DNA from 4 places in the Paenibacillus sp. N119s genome. Region 2 is predicted to be linked to each of the others. Evidence: riboswitches for the same ligand, from Rfam matches in the RefSeq annotation. Region 2 holds a riboswitch; each other region holds the start of a gene.
What was found. Region 2 has a riboswitch for thiamine pyrophosphate ahead of thiC (phosphomethylpyrimidine synthase ThiC). Riboswitches for the same ligand answer to the same signal wherever they lie in the genome.
Positions count from the first base shown of each region.

Region 1: it holds a riboswitch for thiamine pyrophosphate, as region 2 does, so the genes downstream of both, AC5V8P_RS09395 (thiamine phosphate synthase) here and thiC (phosphomethylpyrimidine synthase ThiC) in region 2, are expected to answer to the same signal.
Region 3: it holds a riboswitch for thiamine pyrophosphate, as region 2 does, so the genes downstream of both, tenA (thiaminase II) here and thiC (phosphomethylpyrimidine synthase ThiC) in region 2, are expected to answer to the same signal.
Region 4: it holds a riboswitch for thiamine pyrophosphate, as region 2 does, so the genes downstream of both, AC5V8P_RS02410 (ABC transporter substrate-binding protein) here and thiC (phosphomethylpyrimidine synthase ThiC) in region 2, are expected to answer to the same signal.

Region 1 covers NZ_JCAJRU010000058.1:302-8,124, forward strand. The annotation lists partial or broken gene AC5V8P_RS09380 (thiazole synthase) at 1-429, opposite strand, end outside; gene thiS (sulfur carrier protein ThiS) at 432-635, opposite strand; gene thiO (glycine oxidase ThiO) at 632-1,780, opposite strand; gene AC5V8P_RS09395 (thiamine phosphate synthase) at 1,810-2,430, opposite strand; TPP riboswitch at 2,739-2,847, opposite strand; gene AC5V8P_RS09400 (ABC-F family ATP-binding cassette domain-containing protein) at 2,933-4,486, opposite strand; gene AC5V8P_RS09405 (ferritin-like domain-containing protein) at 4,836-5,279, shown strand; gene AC5V8P_RS09410 (DUF421 domain-containing protein) at 5,300-6,010, opposite strand; gene AC5V8P_RS09415 (MarR family winged helix-turn-helix transcriptional regulator) at 6,378-6,806, opposite strand; gene AC5V8P_RS09420 (amidohydrolase family protein) at 6,964-7,823, shown strand, end outside.
Region 2 covers NZ_JCAJRU010000088.1:9,316-17,138, reverse strand. The annotation lists gene AC5V8P_RS12155 (VOC family protein) at 1-281, shown strand, start outside; gene AC5V8P_RS12150 (alpha/beta hydrolase) at 413-1,450, opposite strand; gene AC5V8P_RS12145 (IclR family transcriptional regulator) at 1,748-2,491, shown strand; TPP riboswitch at 2,613-2,724, shown strand; gene thiC (phosphomethylpyrimidine synthase ThiC) at 2,908-4,722, shown strand; gene AC5V8P_RS12135 (hypothetical protein) at 4,925-5,077, opposite strand; gene AC5V8P_RS12130 (YitT family protein) at 5,585-6,421, shown strand; gene AC5V8P_RS12125 (SdpI family protein) at 6,585-7,229, shown strand; gene AC5V8P_RS12120 (DUF1648 domain-containing protein) at 7,274-7,621, shown strand; gene acnA (aconitate hydratase AcnA) at 7,696-7,823, opposite strand, start outside.
Region 3 covers NZ_JCAJRU010000019.1:196-8,018, forward strand. The annotation lists partial or broken gene AC5V8P_RS04440 (thiamine phosphate synthase) at 1-212, opposite strand, end outside; gene thiD (bifunctional hydroxymethylpyrimidine kinase/phosphomethylpyrimidine kinase) at 209-1,036, opposite strand; gene thiM (hydroxyethylthiazole kinase) at 1,033-1,875, opposite strand; gene tenA (thiaminase II) at 1,904-2,593, opposite strand; TPP riboswitch at 2,728-2,830, opposite strand; gene AC5V8P_RS04460 (NAD-dependent malic enzyme) at 2,903-4,624, opposite strand; gene AC5V8P_RS04465 (glycosyltransferase) at 5,021-6,142, shown strand; gene AC5V8P_RS04470 (polysaccharide biosynthesis protein) at 6,147-7,412, shown strand; gene AC5V8P_RS04475 (glycosyltransferase family 4 protein) at 7,396-7,823, shown strand, end outside.
Region 4 covers NZ_JCAJRU010000009.1:333-8,155, reverse strand. The annotation lists gene AC5V8P_RS02420 (ABC transporter permease) at 1-652, opposite strand, end outside; gene AC5V8P_RS02415 (MTH1187 family thiamine-binding protein) at 649-942, opposite strand; gene AC5V8P_RS02410 (ABC transporter substrate-binding protein) at 1,357-2,400, opposite strand; TPP riboswitch at 2,595-2,704, opposite strand; gene AC5V8P_RS02405 (pyridoxamine 5'-phosphate oxidase family protein) at 2,972-3,406, shown strand; gene AC5V8P_RS02400 (bifunctional 2',3'-cyclic-nucleotide 2'-phosphodiesterase/3'-nucleotidase) at 3,625-5,727, shown strand; gene AC5V8P_RS02395 (EAL domain-containing protein) at 6,003-7,064, shown strand; partial or broken gene AC5V8P_RS02390 (hypothetical protein) at 7,209-7,823, opposite strand, start outside.

The DNA.
Region 1 (7,823 bases), on a different contig from region 2:
CTCTTGTAACCTCTTCGCTAGTATCACATCATCCGATATGTAGGGCAGTACAACAAAACCTTCCTCTAGCAGCTTTTCACTAGCTTTCAACGTTTCAAAAGGGTCAGGCAACAGCGTCTTGCTATCCCCAATGACCTCCACCTTAATCATATCGCACAAGCCGGAGGCTTTTGCCAACTTAGCAATACGGATTGCCTCTTCTGCTGTAGTTGCTCCTGCTGTGTTGGGAAGAAGTGTATACCGGCTCAAATCCAGCGTATCGAGAAAATGTTCCTTGTCCCGTTCCTCCAAATTCAGTCTGCGTACGGCGAACGTTAATATTTCCGTCTCAGCAGCCTCTACAGCTTGGGATTGGATGTCCAGATCCGAGAATTTCCCTGTTCCCAGTAACAGCCTAGAGGTAAAAGATGCTTTTCCAATGGTTAACATGATCAACCGCCTCCTACAAAATGTACAATTTCCAAGCAATCTCCATCCTTAAGCACCGTTTCATGATGATCTTCACGGGTCAATATATGCCGATTCAGCTCTACCACTACGGTTTTCACCTTTAAATCAAGTTCATGCAGCAACTGATCTACACGAGTGATTCGATTAGAAATGGTCATGCTCTGTCCGTTAATGGTCAGCTTCATAAACTTTCCTCCTTGAGAAGTTCAGAAGAAAATTTGCTTATTCCAAGTTCAGCCGCATCAGCCCCTTTAAGCATAGCGGCCATCGCTCGCCCAGTCGCATCACTAAGCAGGACACCGTTGCGATAATGCCCGACTGCAGCATAGGCGCCCTCCACCCCAGGAACAGGACCAATAAAAGGTCGCTCCGCTGCTGCCTGCGGACGTAAGCCTGCCCAAGCACGTATAAAAGAAGCTTCGTGTACACACGGTAACCAAACAGATGCACGTTCCAACAGCCCCTTTAATCCTCCCGCGGTCACCTCTTTGTCATATTGATGTGGAAGACTCGTGGCGCCTATCCAAAGCTCGTTATTCTGTTTAGGTACGAGGTAAACATCGTCGGCATAAATGGTATAATCCAACGGATGATCTTTCAAAGATACAGCTACCGCTTCGCCCTTGACCGGATAAAGTGGATAATCAAATCCAATCTGCCCTAGCAGTTTTGAGCTGTCCAAACCTGCAGCAATCACGACCTGATCGCAGGAAAAGAAACCAATGTCCGTTCGCACACCGCAAACTCGACCGCCCTGTATGACCAGTTCCTTAGCTTGAGTTCCAGACCATATTGTTGCTCCCAGCACCGCAGCTGCCCCTGCATAAGCCCGGCAAAGCTGGACAGGGGCCACTTGTGTCTCCTTCGAACGATAGATAGCACCAATTACTTGATCTGCCAAGCCCGGAATCCGTCGTGCCACTTCCCTGGCATCCCACCAAACGTGACAATCATCCTCTCGCATCTTAGCAGCATTCCAGCGTTTTTGCCCCTCTGCTTCCGAACGAAAAGGAGTCACAAAGCCTTCAGTACGAAATTGCACTGAAATACCCGATAAACGCTCCAAATCACTGACAAGTTCAGGGAATGCATCTCGACTTGCACGGGCAAATCGCGCCAGTTCATGGTCTGTGAATTCTTCACTTTCCGCTGCCAGCATTCCCACCGCTGCTCCTGATGCTCCCTCACCGGGGATCCATCGTTCCAGCATAATTGTACTTCGTCCCTCCTTGGCCACATGATAAGCAATGGAACTGCCGATCACGCCTCCACCTATGACCAAACATTCAGCGTGTGCTATCGCTTTGGTCTCTGTATGTGTCTCTGACATTTATCCCCTGTCTCCTATCTGGTGAGTATTCAACTTTCTTTAGTCCGTTTTCTAGCTTCAGATTCGCGAATTACAAGATCCACCATTCGCCTATATTCCATCGCTGCTGCAATGGGGGACTCAGCTTCCCAAATACCAGACATCACGGCAATTCCGCTTGCTCCAGCATAATAAAGCTCTGGAACATGGTGCGGTTGTATGCCGCCGAGCGCAATCACGGGGATGTCCGACAATCTGCATATGCGTTCTAGCTGTGCTATCCCCCGCGGTACAAGATCGGTCTTGCAAGAGGTCTCATATACATGACCATACAGTACATAGTCCGCTCCTGCCTGCTCGGCAGCCTGTGCCTCCTCCAATGAATGAACAGATACTCCACAGCGTGTGCCCTCTAGCAGTAGACTTTTTGCATCTACTACAGATAACCCATTAGCCGGTAGCTGGACAGCTCCTGCCAAGGTAAGTAAAGCTACGTCCACACGATCATTTACTACAATTTTCTGCAAAGGAACTTTCTGCTCCAGCATGCTACGAGTCAAAGAAAGCAAAGCAGACGCGCCTTTCTGTTTTGAACGTACGTGTACATAGTGAATGTAAGGATAAATAGCGGCAGCCACTTGAGGGACATCTACACAGGACACACTTTCCATCGTGATTACGTGTAATTCGATTTCAATTTCACCTCACTTGAGCTAAAAAATTTAATCGTATTAGCTGAACTTATATTGTTGTAGCTCCATATAGGTAATATCATACAGAGCTAGCCACATGTGCCAGCAATAATGAAAGGAGACCCTATGTAAATTCGTCTACGGAAGATCGAACTAATGAAAAGAACGAAACACAAAAAACCACTTCCCTAAGGAAGTGGTTAGACGAACGTTCAAAATCAAACGGACTAATATATCCGTAAACGTATATCGTTCCCCGCACGAACAAAAGTAAAGAGCGTCTCTTGTTTGTACGGTGCTCACTTCCCTACGCTGGCATAACCCAGATCAGGTACAAAGGGTCCGAAATCCATTTATTCCGTCTCAGCCGCATGGGCGGCTCCCCTAGTGTGACTATTTTATTGTATCAGCTAAGGATAGCTTAGCATATTTTCCTAATTCTGCAAACCCTATATTGTGTGAAATATGCCAGAACGGGTTTTTAGTTTACTTTACTAGACCACTCTTCCACATTCCACGTTTTGGTTACCCAATCTTCGTAAAAGTCCGGTTCGTGGGATACAAGCAATACGGTCCCTTTGTATTCCTTCAATGCGCGTTTCAATTCATCCTTTGCTTTGACGTCCAAGTGGTTGGTAGGCTCATCAAACAGTACCCAGTTGCTCTCACGCATTAATAGTTTACAAAGACGGACTTTAGCCTGCTCTCCACCACTAAGCGCAGATAGAGGCCGTGTAATATGCTCATTCTTCAAACCGCAGCGTGCCAAATGCGCACGTACTTCATGCTGATTCAAATGTGGGAATTCATTCCACACATCGTCAATCGGCGTAATTTTTCCAGCCTTTACTTCCTGTTCAAAATAAGCAGGCTGCAAGAAATCACCTTGATAGGTCTTTCCGCTGATTGGCGGAATTTTTCCCAAAATGGTTTTGAGCAACGTAGACTTACCGACACCATTGCAGCCGACAATTGCGATCTTTTCGCCACGTTCGATCGTCATGGACATTTTAGGCAGAAGGGCATGTGTATAACCTATTTCAAAATCAATACCCTCAAAAACCGTTTTCCCGCTCGCACGGGCTTCTTTGAATTGAAAGGTTGGCTTTGCAGCTTCTTCAGGCTTATCAATACGTTCGATCCGGTCAAGCTGCTTTTCACGGCTTTTTGCACGCCCTGATGTAGATGCGCGCGCTTTATTGCGCTGAATAAAATCTTCCTGTTTCTTAATATATTCCTGCTGCTTCTCATATGCATCAATATGCTGGGCTTTGTTCAGATCCGCCATTTCAAGAAACTTTTCATAGTTAGCTGAATAACGGGTCATCTTAGCAAATTCAAGATGGTAGATTACATTAACGACTTGGTTCATAAATTCAGTATCATGTGAGATTAGGATAAAAGCATAAGGATAATCCTTCAAATATCTCGTAAGCCATTCAATATGCTCCACATCCAAATAGTTGGTAGGCTCATCCAGCAGCAATACATTCGGCTTTTCCAACAGCAACTTAGCAAGCAGGACCTTTGTCCGTTGTCCACCACTAAGTGCAGCTACATCCCGATCCAGTCCGATGGCAGAAAGCCCTAATCCATTCGCCATTTCTTCAACCTTCACATCAATGAGATAAAAATCCCCCATATCCAGTTGCTCTTGAATTTCTCCCATCTGTTCCAGCAGAACTTCCAACTCTTCGGGAGAAGCATCTCCCATTTTGTCCGTAATCTGCATCATTTCCTTTTCCAGCTCCAACAGAGGAAGAAAAGCATCTTTTAACACATCACGTACTGTTTTACCTGGTGTCAGCTTGGTGTGCTGATCCAGATAACCATAACGCACACGTGGAGTCCATTCCACTTTGCCTTCATCCTTAAGCAATTTTCCAGTCAGAATGTTCATGAGTGTCGATTTACCAACACCGTTAGCTCCTACCAATCCTACACGTTCCCCCGCAAGCAATCGAAAGGAAACATTTTTAAATAATGCACGGTCCCCAAAGTTGTGGGATACATTTTCTACAGTCAATAAACTCATAAGCTGTTTTTGGCTCCTTATTGTCATCGGCGCTGCCGACTGTTCTTATATAATACATTTGATTTCTTTCAAAGCTTTATTGTAGCACATCCAGTCACCTTATCGGAATATGAAAACAGCGAATTTTAAGGTTTTTCATATGGTCATCAGTATGATCAACCCAGTATGTTAGTAAGTCAAATAGTCGCCAGCATTACTTCACATGAAAAGAGCGACTAGGAGTGTGCGGAACATCCATTTTCCTAATGTGGGAACCGACATGGGCAGATGTGCATATACTTTCTAAAAACTAACATTGGGAGGAATAAACTTGTATCAAGTACCTTTTTACTGGGGAAATTCATATTATATGCGGGCCGATTTTGTACCGATCTGGAACACAAGCTTTCAGGAAGCAGTACAAATGATAAAGGAAGCGGTACAAGGGGAGCGTAACGATGAGTTGTTCTACAGTGAATTGATCAATTTGGCTCCCTCACAGGAGCAGGTGGCTATTATTGAAAGCATCCGTAACGATGAGCGCGCCCATAACAAAATGTTCAGAGAGATGTATTGGGCTTTAACAGGACAGGAGATTACAGGTATCAGTAGTGAGAAATATGAAAAGGTGCACTCCTATGTCGAAGGTCTGCAGCGCGCCTTGATGGGAGAGCTGGGTGCGGTAGAACGATACCGCAACATCTGGTTTGGATTGCCTACTGGCATCTATAAGGACACGGTGTACGGTATCATCTTGGATGAGCTTAAGCACGCTGCCAAATACAATTATCTGATTACATTGAATCTCAAGTAGTTATTTTCTGAAAATCAATACTATTCCATATCAATTGGATGCTGAATATTATCCTTATAATCATCCACATAAAGTTGGCCGTTGCTGCCTTTAACGGCATAGAATACATCCTCTAACTTTTTGCCGCGTGCTTTGAGTTGGGAGTTCATCCAGGATTCAGAAATATGGTTGGAGTCTAAATTGCCATGCAAAAGCTGTCCGTCGATTACAAGCTCAATTGGGAACTGTGGGGTATTGCCTGCATTCAACTGTAGGTCTTTTAATGTCACGGCTTGCAGTTCCTTCTTCTTTTGGGCAGACAATTTTCCGTTAATCTCAAGTAGGGCGTACTCCACTTCTTCTACATTAAAAATATCTTTCTCGCGAAGCTGCTGGTTTAAAGAATCCAATGTCATATTATTTTTTTTCAAGTTATCTTCGAGAATGAGCCCTCCTTCGATGAGAACGGTGGGGGTTCCTTCTGTCCACATCTTAAAGCTTCTGAATTTCAAAAAAAGCTTGGCTAAAACATAAGAAGTAATTGTAAAAACGGACAGGGCTATTAATAGGTGGATAACTTCTATTTTTTCGTTAAATGCAAAGTTAGCCGCCATAGCTCCTAATATAACTGCCGTTACGAATTCATGAAAGTTCATATTGGAAAGGGTTTGCTTCCCTAATATTCTCCCAATTATCATTAAGATAAAGAATGCTGAAAAACTTCTGATTAAAATAACGAGATGGTCATTCATGCAAAAGCCTCCTTGTTTAAAAATTTCAGATATTAGTATATATACTCCCCCCTTCACTAGAGTAATATACCTATGGAATTAATGCTAAATGCTTGGGAACTGCTAACTGTTAATCCTATCAATACAACCCCGTTGTCAGCAGAAAATAAAGTATTAGACTGATCCAATTAAAGAAACAGCGGCAGTCTAAGACTTGATAAATAAAGTCTTAGACTGCCGCTGTTGTCATTCATTCAACTATCTTCTCCCGATAGCGTAATCATTCATTGTATTCACTATTGAGCCTTAATCTCCGCTTATTGGACAATATTACATAGCCTAATGAAATAGAGAATCCAGGTGACCTTCGATGCAGATCCAATCGCAATTATAAGCGTTCATTAATTCTGGTCAACAATTCCTTCAAGGTTTGCTTCTCCTCTTCGGTAAGGACTTGAACGATTTCGTCCTCCACCTTTTGGAAGGAGTCATTAAATTCTTCAATCAATTCAACGGCCTTTGGTAAAACATAAATATTTTTTTGTCGTTCATTATTAGCTGGGATTTTACGCTCGATAAATCCTCTTTGCTCAAGACCTTGAAGCACACTTGTAATGCTAGCCCCGCGCAGATGGAACCGATCAGCAAGCTCCCTCTGAATCAATCCAGTCTCTTGATTCTCGTAAATATACAAAATTATTTTTCCTTGTTGAGCGGTTAATCCTAACTCTTTTATGCTACCGTCCGCTTTTTTCTTTAACTTAAGGCCAATAACCTGAAACAAATCTAGATAAGGCGTATACTTGCGAGGCTTCATGATTGTACCTCCCCATATTGTTAGAAAGCTAACTGTAAGTAAATAAACTATACAGAGATCTAACTTTCGTGTCAAACAAACATTAGTTTATTGACAGTTAGATATCTAACAGTTATACTCCGAATTGTTGGACAACAAACACCTGGGAGGAATTCAAATGGAGAAGGTAGCTCAAAATGCTGCATTAGACCAAGTTACGGCGATTACAAATGTACGTATCTTTGATGGAGATCAAATTATTACCCCCAGATATGTTGTCATTAAAGGGGAGTCCATTATTTCAGTGGGTGGAGACATTCCGGCCGATGCAACGATTATCGATGGAGAAAATGCGACTCTAATGCCTGGTCTGATTGATGCCCATGTCCATACCTCAATCGGAGGATTACGGGATGCCTTAAAATTCGGAGTTACAACAGAACTCGAAATGAACGGCGATTTTACTAAAAGAGGGCGCGAGATTCAGTTAAAAAATGTGAATGACGTCGCAGACGTCCGTTCTGCTGGCATAGCGATCACCGCTCCGGGCGGACACCCAGATGAATTACTGCCGGATGGAGACGAAATACCGGAATTCGTATTAAAGGAACTAGAGAAGTTATCGAAAGAAGACCGGGAAGCGATGTTGGCTGCATACGCTCACGATCACGAAGAAATACCACAAGTGACCACGGTGGAAGAGGCGATTAAACATGTGCATACTCAAATGGAAAATGGAGCTGACTATATTAAGATCATGATTGAAGAAGGAACGGTCATGGGTGCACCTGGTCTGCCTGTACTAAGCGACGAGATTCTAAAAACAGCAGTGACAGAAGCACACAAGTTCGATAAGTTGGTCATCGCCCACGTCTTAACGGCTCGTTCATCGCAAGAAGCCATCGATTTTGGAGTCGACGGTTTGGGCCACTTGTTTATTGACAGACCCGAGTACACGTCCGAGTTAGTGAAATCCATAGCGAGTTCAGGCGCTTTTGTTACACCGTGCTTGGTGTTGAATTCATCTATTACTGGAAA
Region 2 (7,823 bases):
CAAATGAAGAATCACATGTCGAAGTAGCATACAATGATGTTATCCTTGCTTTTGATACGTGGGAAACGGCGGGGATTATTCTAGGCAACCAGCAGGAGCCTGCCGGTTATCGGATGGAGCTTGCTTTCCAGTTTGACAGCAAGGAAGCGCTGGATGAATCATATGGCCGACTGAAAGAACGGGGACATACAGGGCATCTTGAGCCAAACGATACGCCTTGGGGTGAGCGTTATGCAATCATAAAGGACCCTGATGGCAATTTAATCAGTCTGGTCGCTTGATACGGATCCATTATAAACTGTTACATTTAATTTCTTATACATGGTGTCAGCTTCGCTGGGCCCCCCCTATTAGATGATCACACTGTTCACTTTAACGAAAAAACACGCCAAGAACATGGCGTGTTTTTTCGTTAAAATGTTGGTGGACCCCCTTGTAAAACTTTAGCTGTTTTCTTGTCCTCCAACTCCTGCACATTGCTTAAAAATGTCGATACCCGCCGTAAATACTCACGAGGGTGCTCTCTGAAAATAAGCTCATGTAACCCGTTTTTGACAATCCATACACTGGAAAGCGGGTTGGTCTGATTGGCAGCGAGCTTTTCCGCAATGGGGTAAGGAGCCTTTTCATCCTGTGTACCATGCACAAACATGATTGGAAACGGATAGTCCTCCTTTTTAACCTCCTGATATGGAATCTGATGCAAGCTGGTGCCGTTCAAGATGGGAAACAGCAATTCCAGTATTTCCAAAGATGGATGTCTCGGCAGATTAATTTGATTGTGAATGTTGTGATATAGCGTATCTGGTTCCAGCAAGAAGGTGCTGTCCAAAATCATTGCGTCCACATCCTTGGTTTGCAAGCCCGCCTGAAGAGCGGTTCCTGCCCCCATAGAAAAGCCCCATACGATAATTTCCGATGAGCCGCGTTGTTTTGCAAGCTGGATGGCCCCAAGAAGCTGTTGGGATTCCGCTTTACCGCCGGTTGCGACAGCCTTGCTGTTTTGTGACGCGAATCCGTAATCGAACATGACCACATTAAAGTTCAAACGGTGGGCATAATGCGCCAGATCATACATGGGAATCCAGCTTTCTTCACGGTTAGCCCCATAACCATGACTGAAAATAATGGTTTTCCGCGATTGATTGGCCGGGATATACCAGCCTTGTACCATGCGGCTGCCGTCCTTGGCCGGGAAGCTGACTTCCTCATAAGGCATACCTTTGGCCTGCATCGGATTAGAGTACAATGGTGCGACCGTGGGATTCGTAAGCACCCAAGCGATGTAAGCATGCAAGGCAATAAAACAAAACAACAGAAAAAATACGACCGACAGCAGCAGAGCAATCACAACGTGCTTGAACCGCAGCAGACGGGGATTAAAGAGTGGGGTGGACGGCTCCTGAACAGCGGTCTGTAGCTGAGCGTTGCGCTGGGATGTCGAAATCATGTAAGAGCCTCCTTATATAAAATTGATCTTCGAATCAGGAATATAGGTATAAACTCACTTGAAAATAGTAGGGTATGTCCGTATAGATACCTATTATCGTATGCTGGGGATTATCCAAAGTCAACGTCTGCACTGGAAAAGTAAAAATGATGCAAAGAATTGTCGATGTTTGTTCTTGTTCTGTAATATGGTTGTCACAAAAACATCGGTTTACAGTAGCCGCGACTATTCTATATAATTTATGTAACCATGTTTCATAGTGTGAAACGAATATGGATACAAGAGGAGCGGTTCACGATGGAAGACCGTAAATTAACCGTCCGCGCTGTAGAGCGTGCACTTGATATATTGCTGTGTTTTACCGCAAATTCTGATCTTGGTCTAACGGAGATTGCCTCCCAAATTGGTCTACATAAAAGCACCGTTCATCGTCTTTTGACTACGCTGGATGATCGAGGATTTGTCGTTCGAAATGCCGAAACGGAAAAATATAGGCTCGGCTTTCGTATATGGGAGCTGTCCACGCATCTGTCCCAAAGCGATGAGCCGGCGGTGTTGTTACAGCCTGCAATGGAAGCACTGCGTGATCGTTTAGGAGAAACGGTCAGCTTGTATTTGCGGGATGGCAGCATGCGTATTCGCATACAAGCCGTACAGAGCAACCAGGCGATCCGCAGGGTTGCGCCTGTAGGAGCGCGTATGCCGCTGGCTGTGGGAGCCTCCAGCAAGGTGCTGGCGGCCTTTATGCCGCCACAGGAGTTGGAGGTACTGCTAAGCGGGGAAGAATGGCCGCCTTCGGTAGATCCTGAGGCTTATAAAGCCCAATTGCAGGATATCCGTGAGAAGGGCTATGCGACCAGCTATGAAGAGCGTGAGCCAGGGGCAGCAGCTGTCGCCGCACCTATTGTGAATCGAAAGGGACAGGTCGCGGCGGCTTTATCTGTATCGGGCCCGGTTAGTCGACTTGCACCCGAGACGCTGCATGATTTTGCTCCAATATTGATCGAAGCGGCCAAGGAAATGGGGCTTATGCTTCCGTAACGGTAGTAGTGAATACCATAGGAAAGCATACAAGGGTTGCCAAAGCTATAAATTTAAAGTAGTCTGATAGAGATGGCGGGTTGTCTGTTATAGCCGCCAATACATGTGAATAAAAAAGTATCACAGTTACTGGGGGAGCCTGTAATGCGGGCTGAGATGGAATCGGGCAAGATTCCGGACCCTTTGCACCTGATCTGGATCATACCAGCGTAGGGAAGTAATCGGCCATTGAAATGTATACGCAGCTGCTGTCTACGGTGACGCATGAGGTTTTATTCTATGTGCGTCCTGTCTGGATAGCAGGCTCGTTTAATTAGCCGGTTCCCTGGGGAACCGGCTTTTTTGCATAGATCAGCGCCACCCTGGGAATGGTTCCGGATCGGTGTGTCATTTCAACGAAATGGGAGGAATGGACCATGAAACCGATGGAAACAGAAGGAACGAAGGAAATAGGAGTGAAATCAGCAGAAGTAGAGAAGACAAGGGTGGAGCAATCCAGTAGCGTTAAGTCTTTCCCGGGGAGCCGCAAGGTGTATATTCAGGGTTCTCGGCCAGATATTGCTGTGCCGGAGCGCGAAATCGCGCTGCATCCCACCTATACGCCGCAGGGCACGGAGTATCATGAGCCACTGCGTGTGTACGATACCAGTGGTCCGATGACTGACGAAGCCTATCAGATGGATATCCGTCAGGGCTTACCCCCATTACGGCGAGCTTGGACGCTGGAACGGGGGGATGTGGAGGCGTACGAGGGCCGCGCCGTCAAGCCGGAGGATAATGGGCTGAAACCCGGTTCCAAACGGGAGACAGTGGAATTTCCCGGCGTGACCAACCGTCCGCTGCGGGCTTCACAAGGGCGAACCGTGACGCAAATGCATTATGCGCGGCAAGGGATCATTACGCCCGAAATGGAATTTGCGGCGATCCGCGAAGGGGTAGAACCCGAGTTTGTACGGCAGGAGTTGGCGGCTGGCCGCGCCATTTTGCCGTCCAATATCAATCACCCGGAAAGTGAGCCCATGGTCATTGGGCGCCATTTTCACGTAAAGATCAATGCGAACATCGGGAATTCTGCGGTTACGTCCTCCATCGAGGAGGAAGTGGAAAAGATGACCTGGGCAGTGCGTTGGGGCTCAGACACCGTCATGGACCTGTCTACAGGCCGTAATATCCATACGACACGCGAATGGATCATCAGGAATTCTCCCGTACCGATTGGAACGGTGCCGCTATATCAGGCGCTGGAAAAGGTGAACGGCGAAGCTGAGAAGCTGACGTGGGAACTGTATCGAGACACGCTGATTGAGCAGGCGGAGCAGGGAGTGGACTATTTTACAATCCATGCGGGTGTATTGCTACGATATATACCGATGACGGCGAATAGAATGACCGGAATTGTATCCCGAGGCGGGTCGATTATGGCAGCCTGGTGCCTTGCACACCATCAGGAGAACTTTTTGTATACGCATTTTGAAGAAATTTGTGAAATTATGAAAACTTATGATGTGGCCTTTTCTCTCGGGGATGGTCTGCGTCCGGGGAGTATCTATGATGCAAATGATGAAGCACAGTTTGCAGAGCTGGAAACGTTGGGCGAGCTAACGCAGATCGCATGGAAACATGATGTCCAAGTTATGATTGAAGGGCCGGGACATGTCCCTATGCACAAAATCAAGGAAAATGTGGATTTACAAATGGAGATTTGTAAGGAAGCCCCTTTTTATACTTTAGGGCCGCTAACGACGGATATCGCACCAGGATATGATCATATTACCTCAGCTATCGGGGCGGCTATGATCGGTTGGTTCGGGACATCCATGCTGTGCTATGTTACTCCGAAGGAACATTTAGGCCTGCCGAACAAGGATGATGTCCGCGAGGGAGTCATTACCTACAAAATTGCCGCACATGCTGCTGATTTGGCGAAGGGTCATCCACGGGCCCAGCAGCGTGACGATGCTTTGTCCAAGGCGCGTTTTGAATTTCGCTGGCGCGATCAGTTCAATCTTTCGCTTGACCCTGAGCGGGCCTTGTCCTACCATGATGAAACGCTACCGGCAGAGGGGGCTAAGGAAGCCCACTTTTGCTCGATGTGTGGTCCTAAATTTTGCAGTATGCGTATCACGCAGGACATTCGCGCTTATGCAGCTGACAAGGGGCTGAATGCTGAGGAGGCCGTCGTCGCCGGGATGCGTGAGAAGGCAGAGCAGTACAGGAGTACGGGACAATAAATCGGTAGTGGGCAGCTCAAACAACCAGGTAGACCAACGGATAGCGCTGGGTAGTTTGCCGAACGCTTAAATCCATGAACGGATGAGTTTAGGTTTAGGGATATATGGGTAACAAAAAGCCGTAGTTCTCTACATTGATGTAGAAAACTACGGCTTTTTCAGCTTATGTAAAGCGAAACATAAAACCGGTTGAAACGGTGCTTTATTTTTTACCCATTTTTTCATTCAAAATGTCCTGAAAGCTGAGCTTCTTCTCCGAGCTATCTTCTTTCTTCTGCATACTCACCGCGTTGGCACGTTGGTATTGGTGGTGAAAAGGCATCAGGGTGTGGACAGTTAAGTTCATTGTATTCATGTGGGTCATTCCTCCAATTCCATATTGTCAAATTCAGCTTGAGTTGCTTAGAACGTCTGTATAGGACTATCTGTATGTACTTGATGTCGCAATGCCGTGTAGGTTGCTTGGTAATGTTTCAATCATTATACCCGCATTTATCCAAAGTAAAACGCTTTTGCCATAAAACAGGAAGATGGTCGTAGGTGTCCAAAATGTGTATTAGGAGGATGGTCATTTTAGGGGAAAATGTGCCTAGGATCAAAACAAGGGCTAGAGGCCCGCTTTCTTAGTTTAGCAGTCGGGATTGTGTTTTTTTGTCGAATAAGCTTGTTTAAGCGGGATTTTGGCAAATTCTAAAGTTGGATTAAGGCAGTCTGGTGGCGAATTAAAGTGTCAAAGTTGTATTGACTTTATGTTGGGGAGTGGATACCATGAACTGGTTGTCAGCGTATTTTGGCAAGAAGAGTCAGCCAATCCATCTGGCAATTCATCGGTTGAAATGTTAGAGAGAGGATTAGAACATATATGAAAAAAAGTATGGCAGATATCGTATTTATTATTGTAGGTGCGTTTTTATTCGCACTGGCTGTTAATCTGTATGTGATCCCGAATGAGTTTGGCGAGGGGGGCGTTACCGGGGTTACGATTATCTTGTACTACCTATTTCAGTGGTCTCCCTCGATCGTCAATCTGGTGATTAACGGCTTGTTGTTAATTGTCGGATATAAATTTTTGGACAAGCGAACGACCCTGTACACTATAATTGCGGTTGCTTTTAACTCATTGTTTTTACATTTAACGGTTAACTGGCGGATTGATTCGCATGAGCCGACGATTAATGCCATATTTGCCGGAGTTATGATAGGGGTTGGAATTGGCTTAATCGTACGGGTAGGTGGTACAACGGCGGGAACGGTCATTTTAGCCCGGATTGCCAACAAGTATCTGGATTGGAATATCAGCTATGCTTTGCTGTTTTTTGATTTGATCGTTGCTTTCTCTTCCTATTTTATTATTGGTCCGGAAAAGTTGATGCTGACCATCGTTATTTTGTATGTCGGTACGAAGGTGATGGACTTCATGATTGAAGGACTGAATCCGAAAAAAGCGGTTATGATCATTTCGGAGCACCAGGATAAAATTGCCGAGATGGTTATTACGAAAATGGATCGTGGGGTTACCGTCCTGTCAGGCCACGGATATTACACTAAAAATCCAAAAGAAGTTTTATATATTGTCATTAGCAAACAAGAGGTATCAGCGCTTAAAAAGATTGTAAAAGCGATCGATACAGCAGCGTTTATCACCATTCATGATGTGCGGGACGTGTTCGGAGAAGGCTTTTTGGATATTTCGAAGTAATTGGCATACGAAGGTAAGAATATAAGAGAATATAGTTGTAAGCCGGTTCTGAGAGGGTCGGCTTTTTTTTGCTGTTGTGATGTTTATTTCATTTTCGGGTTTGGAAAATATGCATAATAAAGTGGAGTCACTCAATTTCTGTTATATGGAGGGTGTAAGCGGGATGGAGAGTACAAGCAACTATAATGTAAAAGAAGAATTCAAGAAGCCGTGGATGCATGTGTCTATGTTCTTTATTGTGCTGCATGTTATAAATTTTTCTTTGTTTTCCTCCTCGTTTCATTCCGCTAACGATCGTATAGCATTGTTGTATTTTCCATTAGTTACTATGGTTTTAACACTGGCTATCGTAGTACTGAATCCAAGGTGTTCAAAGCATAGAGACACCATTACTGAACGTATGCTCGCTTCTTACCGTAAGATTTGTGCAAGTGTGTTTGTTGTACTTGATTTGATTTTCCTTGCACTCATGTTCAAATATTCGGATGGATTTCTATTCAGCACATTAAAATTAGCCTTATTATTGTCGGCTATTTTGCATTTAGCAATAGGAATATCTTTTGCTACAATAACACCCAATCGTCTAATCGGACTAAAGTTCCCTTGGCTGCTTTCCAATGAAAGGGCATGGAAGAAGACACATCGCATCTCTGCTTATATCTGGATAGCTTTTGGCTTAATAGGGGTTGCCATAGGTTTAGGACAAGAAGTTAATGCGTATATGGTACTCGCTTCTTTTTTGCCCACGATGATTAGTTTTATTATTTCTCTCTTACTAAGCCAGGGAAGTAAAGATATAGGCTGCTGATCTGTGTATCATATAAATCGTTTAGCTCTAAAAGGAGGATTTTCATGCGAGGTAGGTTAAATAGTTTGAATTTAATGTCATTTCTTCTTTCTATTGTGCCCTTCAGCATCTACTTGTTTATCTATCCGACAATGCCGCGAAATACAGCAATTCACTACAATTTCAATGATGTCGCTGATCGTTTTGTTGACAAATCATCCCCTGAGGTATGGTTGTTGTGTGCACTTAGCTTCATAGCTTTTGTGATTACACTATTTCTCCAGCCTTTTCTCAGTCGTCAGTTCAAGAGCGAAGAAGGTTCTGCAATCATGGAAAGCCTGCCTGGTCTCTTCACACTTCTTATAACCCTTGTGTTCTCAATCCTCGGCATATGTTTTCTTTGTAGGGCTTGAAGCATGTAAAAAATCCCCTCTCAATTGCAGCTTACACTGCATTTGGGAGGGGATTTTCATTATTCACCTGATTATTACGCTTGAATCATTTGACGCAATACGGTTTGCAAAATACCACCGTTGTGGTAGTAGTCGATGTCGACGGTGCTGTCCAGACGGGCAGTGACCGGGAATTCGAACTTGGTGCCATCCTCGCGTTTGG
Region 3 (7,823 bases), on a different contig from region 2:
CGGCATAGATTTTGCAGCTGACGCGCAAGTTCAAACATAGGAACCCCTGTTAACGCGCCATGACCCTTTTCCCGGAACTGGATCATCGTTGTGCCGCCAGCCAGAGCCTCCTGCACGACCCGACTTGGTTCCGCAAGGCAGTTTACGCTTCCGACAACCAGATACATCTGCAAATGCTGGCGCATCATTTCAGGTGATATTCGGCCGCTCATTGAAGTATCTCCTGACGACGACGGTAGGCCCAATGATTAGTTGGACCATGTCCCTGTCCCAGATACAACGTATCCTCAATCGCCGCCTGAATGAAGGCTCTTCCATTCAAAATAGCTTCGGGTACAGACACACCTTTCCCTAATTCAGCAGTAATCGCTGCTGAGAACGTACATCCTGTTCCGTGTGTATGAACCGTCCGCACCCGTTTGCCGCCCAGCTCTGTAAAGGCTGTTCCGTCAAAGAGCAGATCGATGACCTGGTCGGTGTTTTCCTCCTCATCGTGGCCGCCCTTAATCACAACGAACTTGGGGCCCAGGCTGCTTATATGTCTCGCAGCTTCGCGGCGATCCTCCATCGTACGAATGCTTATCCCGGTTAAGGCCTCTGCTTCCGGGATATTTGGTGTGACGACCAGGGCCAAGGGGAGCAGGTCGTCGTTCAAAGCCTGCACCGCCTCCGGTTGCAGCAGCTTTGCACCCCCTTTGGCAATCATTACAGGATCGACGACAACCTTTTCCCAGCCGAACTTTCGAATCTGCTCGGCTACAAGGCGGATGATGCCCGCATCAAACAGCATGCCAGTCTTCAGAGCATCAACCCCAAGATCTGATCCTACAGCTTCGATTTGTTGCGCTGTTGCTTCCTGTGGCAACGGATATACACCGTGAACCCCCAAGGTATTTTGTACCGTTATGGCCGTAATAGCCGACATGCCGTATACGCCAAGCTCCTGGAAAGTTTTAAGATCAGCTTGAATTCCGGCCCCGCCGCCGCTGTCTGAACCGGCAATCGTTAGCGCTCTCGGTATGTGCACGTTTCTCATCGCGTACCACCTGTTGTGGTTGTCCCGACTTCACGGATCGTGACATGTCCCTCCAGCGAACCAGTATGTAGTTTGGCAAGCTCGTCGAGAAAGGCAATCTGGAAGCTGCCTGGCCCCAGTTTTGCAGTATGCGCTGCGGCTCGGGAAGCTGCTGCACTGTAAAATGCCAAGCCCGCTGTACCTGCGAGCAGCAGGTTGGGTTCAACAGCTGCAAAGGCGCCCAATACGGAGGTTAGCAGGCAGCCTGTGCCGGTTACCTTCGTAAGCAGCGCGTCTCCACCGCTAATCATGCGTACTTCGACTCCATCGGTGATGACGTCCTCTTTTCCAGTGATGGCAACCATCGTATGGAGTGTCTGCGCAGCCCGAACTGCCAGATCGACATTACCGCTGTCAGCACTGTCGCCTGCATCGACCCCTTTAATCTCTCGGGCTTCCCCGATAAGATGAGCAATTTCGGCTGCATTGCCTCGCACTAGTGAGATGTTAACCTCCTTTAGGATTCGCAGCGCCGACTCGGTTCTAAAACTGGTTGCTCCTGCACCGACTGGATCTAGTAGAACTGGAACACCATGCGCATTCGCTGATTGTCCAGCAATGATCATGGCGTCCACCAGTTCGCGGTTCAGCGTACCGATATTTAATACGAGGGCGCCCGCTATTTTTGCCATATCCGCTACTTCCTCGGGTGCATAAGCCATCACCGGGGAAGCCCCCAGGGCGTATAGACCATTGGCTGTAAAGTTGGTGACCACCACATTGGTTATATTATGAACAAGGGGCTTGCTGTTTTGTACCTTTGTCAGGAGCTCCGAATAACTCTGTTCCCACATACTCATTATGTTTCTCCTCTCTCATCGATACTGATTATTCCAAGACCATAGCCTGCATCTGGACGGGCCATTGTTCCTGTGTATAAGCCATGTCCCAGAACATATATTCCAGCTGGCAGCTTAGCATAAAATGCTCAATCATCCGTTCTCGCTCGGCAGTCGAGGCGACTTGGGCCCAAGCATCCACACGCTCTCGGTACTTGGAAGTTACATCTTCAATCTGGTTTCCATAAAAGGAAATCCATTCATAGAACGGATGAGACTCTCTTGGTTTTACCTCATCCATTAGCCTGCGTCCAATCTCAAGGTATGTCCATGGACAAGGCAGCAGCACGGCCATGATTTCCCCAAGGCTACCCTCATGAGCGACGGTTAGCATGTGGCGAATATAATGATGAGCGGACGGAGCGAGTGGATATCCCTGCATCTCTTCGTAAGTGACACCTGCGACAGTACAAAAATTTTGATGCGGATGAACCTCGCTGTTAAGAATAAAAGAGATCTGTTCGTTAAATACAGCCATATCCTCCCGGCTCGTGCTTTTGGAGATCGCGATGCCGTAAATCCGCATATAGGCGTTCAAATATTCAAAGTCTTGTTTTACATAGTGAATCAGCTGTTCTCTTGTTAAATTTCCCTCAGCAATACCTCTCACAAAGGGATGCTCATAAATGGCTTGAAAAATGCCATCCGCCTGCTGACGGAGCTCTTGCGAAAAACTCATTTTCCCCACCTCCAATAAAAATGGAGAACAAGAAGTCCCGTAAGATACAATTCCCGGAACAACGCCAAAAAGCCGCCCCGAAAACTGGAGCGGCTTCAACATAGGTTCAATGCGCAAAAACGCCTGAAACCTTATATACGAAGGCTCCACTTTCCTACGCTAGTACGAACTAGATCAGGTTCAAAGGGTCCAAGATTCATTCTTGTCTCAGCCATAATGGCTCCCCTAGTGGACTTTCCTATTCTTTTGACTAATACTGTACAATCGTTCCTATGTTATGTCAAACTGCTTTGAATTCCTGGTGAAGGATTAGTGAGGGTGATGGATTACATTTTCCACGGCTTTGACCTTTACATATTCCGGTTTCCACATCGCACCCCGAATGGCTTGTTCAATATCTGAAATGTGTGCCTGAGCTACCTGATCATGAATTGCGGCCTTCGCTACCGCAACCGCAACCGCGTACGAAACATCACGCAATTTTCGGATATGGGGCAGCAGCGCACCACCCATTTCATTCGAATCTACGGCGTTGGCGACGGCATCCGCTGCTGCGGTAAACATGGAAGGGGTGATTCTTTTGGCTCTGACCACAATCGCGCCCAGACCCAGTCCGGGGAAAACAAAGGCATTGTTCGCCTGACCAATTTCAAATTTCGTACCGTTATAGGTGACAGGCTCAAAGGGACTTCCAGTAGCAATCAAGGCTTTGCCATCAGTCCACCGTATCAAATCCTCAGGTACCGCTTCAGCAAGGTTGGTAGGATTAGACATGGGCATAATGATCGGTCGTTCTACATGCTTTGCCATTTCCTTGATAATCTCTTCAGAAAAGGCACCAGCTACACCGGAAGTTCCAATCAAGATGGTGGGTTTAACCTGACGGATGACCTCCAGCAACGGTATTTTGCCGTCTTCCGATCGGGACCACGAGCTGACTTCTTCCTTTTTGCGCACATAGGGTTTCTGATAATCCAGTATATCGTTCATATCGTCCGTTAACAGTCCACGATAATCATAGGCCCAAAACGACTTAAATGAATCTTCCTCAGGAAGCCCTTCCTTGATCATAGCGCTCCGTATTTGGTCGGCGTTACCGATTCCAGCTGCCCCCGGGCCAAAGACAAGTATTTTTTGTTCACGCAGCGGGGTTTTGGTGACACCTACCGCGGAAATAATCGCAGCCAGGGTTACTGCTCCTGTGCCCTGGATGTCATCATTAAAGGTGAGAATATTTTGACCGTATTTCCCTATAATATGGCGTGCATTCACGCTGCCTACATCCTCCCAATGCAAAAGCGCCTTCGGGAATTGTGTCAATGCTTTGCTGATAAAGGTATCAATAAATTGATTATAGGCTTCTCCGCGCACTCGTTTGTGGCGGTTTCCGATATACAGCGGATCATTTAGCAGCTTTTCATTATTCGTGCCGACATCCAGTACAATGGGCAGTACCCGCCCGGGGTGAATGCCTGCCGCAGCTGTATATACAGCGAGTTTGCCAATAGCAATGTTAATTCCCCCGACACCCCAGTCACCAATTCCCAAAATACTTTCCGAATCCGTCACGACAATCAGGTCAACATCCTCACTACTCAAGCCGGAATTGGAGAGCGCCTGTCCGATACCATTCGGATGATCTATCGATAAATATACGCCCCCCGGACGGTTGTACTCATGGCTGTATTCTTGGATAGCGGTTCCTACAGTTGGTGTGTAGACTACGGGCAGCATCTCACTCAAATGGTCTGTCAGCAGTCGATAGTAGAGTACGACATTTCGATTGTGAAGGTCGTTAAGCGAAGCATTTTTACGCAGCATGGTGGGTTGTGCCAGAAATTGCTGATATGCCCGAACACTCTGTTTCTCCAATGAAAGGACAGTGGGAGGAAGGATTCCTTCCAAGCCCAGTTCTTTGCGTTCTTCTTCTGTAAAAGCCACACCTTTGTTTAAAAGAGGGTTTGCCAGCACATCCTTCCCTCGCAAGGGAGTAGATAATGACCCATCACGATTGACATAAAATGCTTCCATAGAAGGACCTTCTTTCTCATATTTTGATAATTATTCATGTGAAAAATGACATGTTATCCATAGTATGGACGTGCAAATTGGTTTTATTCATCTATTATGTCTATGACAAAATGACCATATGTGTATCTTATTATTGATTCTATAGCACCGATTTTAAATTTGAATTCACCTTGTAATCTGTATGTTTGTAGTCCTAATGAATCAGGTCTAAATGCTCTGTTTTTATCAAATATGAAAATTAGTCTTTCTTCTCTTATATGCTTATATATCAAGGAATGTCAGCTATTTTGTTAAGAAAATATGAAGTATTTGGACATTAATTTAATCTTTCTAAGCAAACATTTTTAAATCTTTTTCAACAAAATAGAACTATTCGGAGGAAAAGGAGAGGTTTGTGTGCAGGGACCTATAGCCATATTTAGTGATAACAACAGGGCTATTGATTATCCCAATGTGATTTGTTTTTACCAATATATACAGTGCGAGGACACGGAGACCGCTTCAGTCTACGAGGATGCATGTTGCTGCCTGATTGATTATAGGGAGCCGGGGCAAGCTGTGTGGAAAGCCAATCAAATCCGTAGCCAATTTCCGCAAATGCCATTGCTGTTGGTGACGGATGTAACCGATCCGTTCAGTGATCAGCATATGGTGCAAATTATCGGAGTAGGCCGATTGCGTCTGCTATTTTGGCAAGCCAATGATACCGAAGAAATCCTTTCTGAAATACAAAGCTTGCTCTATCCCGAGTATTCGACCAGAAGCCAGCATGTTGCATTCATCTTGTCTGTATATAACGAAGAGAAGCGTTTTGCTCATGTCAAAACCTTTGCTGAGCGACTGCAAGCCTTTATCCGCAGCCATATTATAGAGGGTTCAATTTATCTCATTGATGACGGTAGCCACGATGGCACGAATGCCTTGATTAAAGCGCTGGGGGCCGCAACGGATTTGTCTGTAAACCGGATTAACCAGAATCTGAGTCCGCTGCTTCAAACCAGGGAATTGGGACGCAATACACGCAAGGCAGGGACGTATCTGGAAGGGATGCGGACCATTGGCGCGGATTACTATGTATTTGTGGATGCAGACGATTCCTTTTTCATAGAGGATATTGCCAGAATGATTAATGTTGTTCAGCAGGGCTACTATGACGTTGTGATCGGAACCAAAGATATGACCGCCGAGAATCGTTCTTTATTACGATCTATCGTCAGCTTTGGCAAACGGGTCGTTTCCCGCCCCTTTCTACCAACAGGTGTGGTAGATTCCCAGACGGGGCTTAAAGTGATGAGTTCGGTTGCCGTGAAGCGGATGTTTCCACATTTGAAGGAACAACTCGGACTGGCGCTGGATCTGGAGATGATGTTTATTGCCAAGCGACTCCAACTCCGTGTGCTGCAATTACCCGTCAAATGCATTGACCGAGATGGCTCGCACATTCATGTCTGGAAGGACTCCATTCGTTTTTTGCGCTCGATCATTGAGATTTGGCGACTGGATCGGCGGGTGAGATAACCACGTGAACAACCGATTGCGTTCGTTGATGTTTCCCCTCTTTAATGTGCTGCTTAACGGATTTAATTTTTTTTTCCACATTGCAGCGAGCTGGTATCTGACCGGACAAGCCTATGGTCAGGCGAACGCGCTGTTGGCCCTTTTTGCACTGTTGTCCGTTTTGGGCTTATCCATCCAGCTATTAACCGCCAAACTGGTATCCAAGGGTGACAAGAACCTTCCACTACGCAGCTTACCGCTCGGTTCTCTATTACTAAAAGCACCTCTGGTGCTAACTGTGCTTGCCATGATCCTTTTACTCTTCCTTCATCCGTTGCTGCGCTCGCTATTGGGCGTCGAATCTGGCCCGCTATTCATGCTGTATGGCTTGATCGGACTGCATATTCTCGTGAGTTCATGCCGCGGAGATTTGCAGGGTAGGGAACGCATGCTAGCGCTCAATGTGAATTATTACATTGAAGTCATAGGGAAACTGAGCCTGTTTTTTGTCCTGGCCGCACTAGGTTTAAAGCTGGAAGCTCTACTGTTGGCAAGTTGCGGAGGAATGCTGCTGTCGTTGCTTCACGGCTGGATCATTTCGGCCCGTGGCTTATCCATAACTACACACAGTGGAGAACGTATCCCTGCTGGGCTATGGAAGTCACTTGGTCAGGATTTTACCGATAGCCTTATGACGAATTTATTCATTCTGTTTTGTATCTCCATCGACATGTTGTATGTACAGCATTACTTTCCCGAGCAAGCCAGCAGCTATGCCATTGCACTGAAGTACAGCCAATTGGTCTATTACGTTTCCTACAGCCTGATCGCGGCCTTTATTCCCAAGATCGGTGCGCAGGGGCATGACCGTCAGGCTTTGGGCAAGTTAATTGCCATCTATGCTGGGTTAATGGCTGTAGCTGCGGTGTGTGTATATGTGGGCACGACCTATATATTCCCATCGTCTATCCCTATTTTATTCGGAGCTTCTTACAAGTCAGCTGAGGTCTATATTCCATGGGGAGGCTGGGTGTACTGGTTATTTTCCATCGTGATGTTTTTTGTGCATGTGCACGTATTGGTGGGCAGACGCAAATTTATATTTAGTCTGGTAGCAGGAGCAGCTGTTTTAGTAGCAGCCTTTCATATGGCTCACACAGACCCAGTTGATTTTTTGCTGTCAGAGTTGATTGTTTACGGGGCAATGTCTCTCTATTTTGTGATAGATGCCTATATATATTTGTTCAAAATAAAGATAAGGGGGGATTCACCCCATGAATACCATACTTGAACAGAACGGTAAAACCGTCGTTCTATTGCTTTCCTGGCGTGACATTCGTTCTCCGAAAAGCGGGGGAGCAGAAGTTTTTACCCATGAAATGCTGAAACGCACACAGCAAGACCGTTTTCAGTTCATTCATTTCTCGCCCCATTTTGAGGGGATGCCCGAGCATGAAGTGATTGACGGTATTACCTATATTCGCAAAGGAAACATATACAGTGTTATTTATTATGCGATGCGCTATTACCGTCGTCACCGGAAGCAGATAGACTACGTGATCAATCAGGCGAATACACATCAGTTCTTTACCCGATTTTGGGTGGAGGCATCCAAGCGGATTTTTTTCATACATCAGCTAACAAGAGAAATATGGTATGAAAATGCCCGCTTTCCGCTAAATATGATTGGATTTCATCTGGA
Region 4 (7,823 bases), on a different contig from region 2:
ATTTTTGCAACAACATATAATATCCAATTCCTTCACTGGCCCCAATCCATTCCGCAATGATCGCACCCATCACACTATAGGTAGCAGCGATCTTGATGCCGGAGAATACTTGCGGCAAGGAGTGAGGTAGCTCTAGCTTCATAAAAATAGCCCTGCGGCTAGCACCCGACATCCGCATATAGTTCATCATCACACGGTCTGTCCGTGTCAACCCGTCCATAGCCGCTACGGCCACGGGAAAAAAGCATACTAAAGTAATGACCATAAGCTTGGGCAGCACGCCAAAACCGAACCATACCATGAGCAACGGACCGAGAGCGATGATCGGAATGTTTTGACTAAGGATCAAGAGCGGGTACAGAGCAGATTTGAGAAAAGGAATGATATGAAGAACGATAGCGATCAGCAGTCCCGTTGCTGTTCCTATAGCAAATCCCGCAAGCGTCAGGCGAATCGTAGCCCAAGTATGGGCACCAAGCAACGCCGATTGCGCCATACCCTCTTGAACGATTAGGGAAGGAGCTGGCAGCAGCCAGGATTCAATATGTAAATAGGAAACCGCTCCCTGCCAAGCCGCTAAAAAGAAGAGGACCGCCACAAGGGGCGGCCATACGCTTTTCCACCAGGATGCGTGCTTGCCTTTCAGATTCATGGGCGATACTTCTCGGTCAGCTTGCTCATGCTGATGCCCTGTGGGTTATGTGCGATTTTGATCTGTGAAATGACGCTGGGACTTCCGGCTTCTGTCAAGGCCTCATGCATGTCTTTGACCACTTTCAGCAATTCGTCCAATTCGCCCTCCATTGTCGTATCCAATGGGTTCACCTGATGCTTGACGCCAGAACGCTGAATCACCTCAATCGCCTTGTCTACATATGGGTAAGAATCTTCGTTATTAGGAGTTTTAGGGATGACTTGAATACTGAGCAATGTGTTCGCCATGCGAATTTCACCTGTCCTTTATTTGGAGTAGTATTGGGAAATAAATTGGTTTAAGGTGGGGAGACCGCTTCGTTTCTTCAGATTCAAATGAACCGCTCCGCTGCCAACCGCCTTAAAAGCACTTTAGTTTTTTGATAGATTGGGTTGCATTTTTACACACAAGCGCACCTGCTTTTGCGTTTAGATACTATGAGACTAAAGAATAAACCAAGAGGTACGAGAACGAAGTGCACGGAATGGTGCTGTACAAGCAAAGCGGTCGCTTTTGTCCCCGGATTTCTACCCTGTGATGCTTTATTCGGGAAATCCCGTGACGGTGGCGATGGGAAGTATCCTCCGTCCGCTTAGTGGTAATTCGTTCACTTCTCTAGTTCCGTTTTATTTAGTTGGTCATTTAGCGTTTTTACAAAATGATCAACGCTTGGGCAAGAAGTCATTTGTGAAGGCTTTATCGACTTCCAAAGGTTTGCTGAGCAGCTTGCGTTCGTACATCCAGTCCGAGTAGTTTTTCCATACCTCTGCTTTTTGTACGCCCCATTGCGCGGCATCGTCCTGATAACGCGGGCTTAGCCATTTTTGACTAGCGAGTACCAGTTTTTTGTCCAGCTCTGGCACAGCTTTACTTAAGATATCTGCCGCTTCTTCCGGATGAGCGATAGTGTATTCATAGCCTTGTGCAGTAGCGTCCATAAACGCTTTGACCAGGTCAGGATCATTTTTTATCGTCTGCTCATTGCTCACAATTACAGGTGTATAGTAATCGAGGCTTTTGGAATAATCTTTTACATACAGCATATCCAATGGCTCACCTCGAAGCTTGGCCTCAATTCCGGTCCATGCGTAGAAAATCCAGGCAAAGTCAATATCCCGCTTCACAGCTGTGAAATAGTCTGCATTGCCCATGTTGACGATCTTCACTTTGCTCACATCACCTTGGTCTGAATCCATGATGGATTTCATGACCGCTTCTTCTACAGGTGAACCCCAGCCGCCGTAGCTTTTACCCTCGAAATCTTTCGGGCTTTTAATTCCGCGGTCTATCGGGGCTGCGAAGCCAGAGGTATTATGCTGAATCACCGCAGCGATGGATACGAGCGGCACGCCTTGGATGCGAGCCTGAGTAACGCCTTCCTGATAACTGATCCCAAAAGGTGCGGCATTCGAAGCAACCATCTGATCAGCTCCGCCTGAACCTGGTTGAACAATTTGGACATTCAAACCCGCTTTTTCGTAAAATCCCTTGTCCTTGGCGACATAGAGCCCCGTGTGATTCGTATTGGGTGTCCAATCAAGCACGACTTTAACATCTTTAAGCCCCTTTGCCGGAGTAGACGTTGAAGTGCCGGCAGCAGGAGCAGCCTGTTGAGATGTAGGGGGATTACCGCCGCAAGCGGTCAGAGTCAGAGCCATGAGCCACAGAGTGATCAGACCCAGGCTTAACATGTTCATGCGCTTCATTCGTTGTGTTCTCTCCTTTTAATTACCCGTTATCCGTCCAATCAGACAGCTTATGTTCCCCATTTTCACAAAAATAACATCTGCCAGAATGCAATCTTTCCAACAACTTCATCTTCAACAAAAAAAGCGTCCCGAGATTCCGGGACGCTTGCGCTTGTATATACCAAAGTAAGGGATGTCCTGTATTAAAAAGGCACATCTTGCTCAAGCATTCCTACGCTGGCATTACCCAGATCAGGTTGTAAGGGTCAGTGTCTTGGGACACACTCTCAGCCGGCCGATTCCAGCACCCCTGGCATTGTATGGTTTAATGGGTTTGTTTATTCGGGTTTACTACGACGATTATATGCCTTGATCGCGGGTCTGTCCAGCCTTGAGGGAGGGCTTACGGTTCATTTAGCGAATGACAGGGTACACTTTTACTGTGAGCTTTGATCTGAAAATGTACATGAATCATCAGTCTGATTCGGTCATGTTATTTTTAGAGCAGCCGCACAGTATGTTCTGAAGGGCTGATGCCAGGTGGCAAAGCCGTATAGAATTCTAATTCGTAAAAAGGAGTTGTTGTACTGTGGGTAAAACGGAGACATTGGATCGCAGTCAGCTGGAACAAGCCATTGTGAAGGCTTTGGATAACAACAAATTTTGCTCGTTAGGTACGGTAGAGGGCGGAAAACCGAAAGTACGCTATATGGCCCTTTTTAACGATGGAATGAACATTCATCTAGCAACGGATCGCAAAACACATAAAGTGGAGGAGCTAAAGGACAATCCGAATGCTTATCTGCTGCTGGGGTATGAGGTGGGGGGCACGAAGGAAGTCTTGGAAGTCGAGGCTACCGTCCAGGTTACAGCTGATGAGGGGTTACGCAAACAAGTGTGGAATGATTCTCTGAAAAAATGGTTTTCTGGACCTGACGATCCCGATTATGTTATTTTAGATGTGAATCCGACTCGTATTGAGTACGTGGGTCAACAAATGGAGCGCCAGGTGTGGACGAAATAGAAATATAAAAGGACAAGCCAGCAAATTTCCAATCTTTTTAGGAGATTTACTGGCTTTTATTTTTATTCGAAAACTAATTATTTTTTCATAAATATTTTAAGCAAATGACTACTCTTTTGTCCTACATTGGATTAAAATAGGAATGGTGGGTTCAAAGCTTACATATATGTGCAAAAGTATGTATATGAGGCATACACCTTAATAAGGAGGGGTATATTTTGTTATTTCGTAAAAATTGGTTTAAAGGGTTTACAGCAGCAGTTGTAGCTTGTAGCCTGTTGGTGTTTTCGGCCGCTCCATCCTGGGCAGCTAGCGATTCTCGCGATAGCGGTACGGTGAATCTGCGGATCATGGAAACCACGGATATTCATGGGGCACTGATGAATTATGACTACTATTCAGACAAAGAAACCAACGAATATGGCTTGGTTAGTACAGCTAGTTTGATCCAGAAGGCACGTAGTGAAACAAGAAACAGTATGCTGTTCGATAATGGTGATTTGCTGCAGGGCAATCCATTAGATGATTATATGGCTCGTAACAAAACCTTCGAAAAAGAAGGCGGTGTCCATCCGGTCTACAAAATGATGAACTTGATGGGCTATGATGCAGCTACAGTGGGCAACCATGAATTCAACTACGGCCTCGACTTTCTGGACAAATCGCTCAAGGGAGCTGATTTTCCTTACGTAAATGCGAATGTTTATGTTGATAAAGAGGGCCAAGCTACAAAAAATCATTTTACCCCTTATCAGATTCTTGATAAAACAGTAATGGATGAGAAGGGCGAAGAGCATACACTCAAAGTGGGTATAATCGGTCTGGTAACACCTCAAATTATGCAGTGGGATGAGGCCAATTTGAAGGGGAAGGTTGTTACAAAGGATATTGTGGAAACAGCTAAAAAGTTTATTCCTCAAATGAAAACAGAAGGTGCTGACATTATTGTCGTACTTGCACATACAGGCTATGAGGATGTGCCGCAAACGCCAATGATGGAAAATGCCGTTAAATATTTGAGCAAGGTAGACGGAATTAACGCGATTCTGTTTGGGCATGCTCACAAATCTTTCCCAAGCTCAGATTTTAAAAATATGAGCGGGGTAGATCTGGATAAAGGAACCATTAACGGCGTGCCAGCAGTAGAAGCTTCATCATGGGGCAAGGATCTGGGCATTATTGATCTGAGCCTGGAAAAGAAAAACCGTGAGTGGCACGTAATCGACTCTCAGTCTCAAGTGCGTCCGGTTGTGAGTACCACCAATCAGGCTGCGCAGTTTATTCCTGATTTTAAACTGGTTGATGCGATTAAAGAAGAGCACCAAGGAACGCTGAATTATGTTCGTCAACCTGTCGGTACAACGACTGCACCAATTACCAGCTATTTTGCATTAGTGCAGGATGATCCGTCCATTCAAATTGTGACCAATGCACAGAAATGGTACGTTCAGAACCATCTTAAAGGAACAGAGTATGAAAAACTCCCTGTATTGTCGGCAGGCGCTCCATTCAAGGCCGGTGGTCGCAACGGTGCCGAGTATTATACCAACATTCCTGAAGGTACAATAGCGATCAAAAACGTATCCGATCTATACGTATACCCGAACACGATTAATGCCGTAGAAGTTACGGGTGCTGAAATTCAGGAGTGGCTGGAATGGTCTGCGGGTCAGTTCAACCGTATTGATCCTAGCAAAACTGAGGAACAATCGCTGATCAACAAAGATTTCCCAACCTACAATTTTGATGTGATTGACGGTGTGAATTATCAGATTGATGTAACTCAGCCTGCACGTTACGATGCCAAGGGTACTCTTATTGATTCTTCAGCCCATCGTATCAAGGATTTGCAATACAATGGGAAGGCTATTGATCCTGCCCAGAAATTTATCGTCGCGACCAATAACTATCGTGCTTCCTCTTCCAAGCTGGCCAATCCAGATGGCAAGCGAATTGTGATGGCAGCACCGGATGAAAGTCGTCAAGTCGTTATTGATTATATTCGGACGAACGGAACGATCAACCCGTCAGCGGACGGCAACTGGTCTATTGCTCCTTTTGGTCAGGCTAAGGTGACCTTCGAGTCCTCTCCTGACGCCAAAGATGTGCTGGCCGGAAATCAACAAATTTCATACTTGAGCAGTGCGGCAGACGGGTTTGCCAAGTATAGCTTAAAAGCTGGCGCGAAGCCTAGTACAGCAACAACTTCTGTAAAGGAAGCTGTAGCTCCCGCGAAGGCGACTGCGAAGCCAGTTGTTAAAACGGCCAAACCTGCGGTTGCAAAACCAGTTACAACAACGAAGCCAAAGACATCCAAATAATTTCGGATTTTAGCTTCGACTAGACACTATAATGAAGCAGCAATCTCTTTAACCAAGAGATTTGCTGCTTTTTTTAATGCCAAAGACAACACATCCCGAATTTATCTTGAGTGATAAAAAAGGCTTTGTTTTTGTCGAATATATACTTAAGTCCTAGTTTATCATTGAAAAAAAGCTGTTTTTTTGTAATAAAACGTAATTATATAGTACTTTTGTTCTAGTTGTTTGTGATATAATGATAAAAAACCGGAAAATCGTTCTCGAGGAGGACCATTATGACTTGCAGCAATTGCAGCATCATATTACCTATTAAGGATCAAGGATTGCTGAAAATTAGGCATTCTAGGGTGTTGCTTACTCCAGCATTAGACGGCTTGGGTATGCTTTCGGAACAAGTGAAACAAGAACAATGGTGTGAGGATATTATTGTGTTTCGCTATGACAGCCGTTCAGCGTTGGAGCGGCTGGTTAACGGACTGGCTCGTCTGCCACAGGAATGCTTGGACCGCATGCGAGTTGTGGTGACTGGCTTGCATCATGTTGAGGGATTTGAGGACTGGCTTTTATTTAGTCAATTGCAAGCTCGACTGCAATATCCAGATTTGGTGAGTATTATTAACAATCAATGCTTTACCAGCCATATGCAGCCCATCGTTAACTACAACCTGAATATCATCGGGTTTGAGTTTCTGCTGCGTCCGTCACAGCCAGATAAGTCTTTTCAGCCTTTCCGACTGTTTGAAGTGGCCCGTGAAGCTGGCTTGCATGCTCATTTGGATCGCTCGGCTCGTATTTCCGCTATTGAAAAAAGTGCGACATGCCTTCCGGCGGGAATTAAACGATTTATTAACTTTCTCCCTTCAACCATTTATAATCCGGCTTATTGCTTGCATCATACCTTTGAGACGATTGAACGGTTATCCATGAATACAGAGGATTTTGTGTTTGAGGTCGTAGAGACGGAAGAAATAGATGACCTCAATTTTTTGCATCAAATCTTTGAACAATATCGTACACGGGGAGTTTCGGTGGCATTGGACGATGTAGGGGCAGGCTATTCTACGACAGAGCTAATGAATTGCCTCCAGCCGGATTATGTTAAAATTGATCGCAGTATAATTGATGGTTGTTATCGTAACAGTGATCAGAAACGGCAAATTACAGGGATCGTGGAATCTGCTTTTCGTTTTGGAGGTCAAGTGTTGGCTGAAGGCGTAGAGCAATTGGAGGATTTTGAATTTTGCCGTGATGCAGGAGTGTCACTGGCCCAGGGCTATTTGTTTGGTAAGCCCGAGTCTTCTCCGCCTTCGAACTTTATACTGAGCAGAGTAGTGTAATCAGAAATAGCGTTTTCTATATAATAAAATCGATATAAATAACCCGGTGATCTATGATCACCGGGTTATTCCACATTTTTAGAGCAATCAAGTTTTTTTATGCATGATTAAGCCAGCTCATGCGTCCAGCTCATGTGATTACGATTATAGCGTGATGACGTATAACCCCAGCGGTGTGGTTGCACTACCTGCAACCATGAAGCTAAGAGAATAGCTGGTCTTGCCGGGAGGGACGCTAATGTCAGCCAGTCGGCATACTTTGGTATTATCTTGAAGCAAGGGGATACCATATACATGACCATCCACGCGTACAGACCCGGCGAACGCACCTCCACGTGGATTGGCATAGATTCGTACAGTACGTCTCTCACTACTGTGATTAAGGATAGGAATGGTTGCGTTATATATCGTTCCGAATTGTCCACGATTATCAAGGGCAGGTCCCAGCTCGCTACGTGCCCCGGTAAACAGCAGATCGACAGGAGTTTCACCGTTCAGCTTCTTAGTAGCACATGCTCGGTAGTTGGCACTATGCCCTACTACATACTCCGGCATGCGCGCATTTGTTTCAGAAAAGGACCATACTCCCCGCGGATGCGCCTGCGGCGGGGGAACGGGAGGGAGCGCATCCATATGAATGTCGCGCAGATCGGTCTTCGTATCTTTGCTGACTACCGTGCGAATCACGTAATCCAGCGTCCCGTGGCCTTCGGCGTATTCTACCGTGAGGTCGTAGATGAATCCGGCCAGTGATCCTTC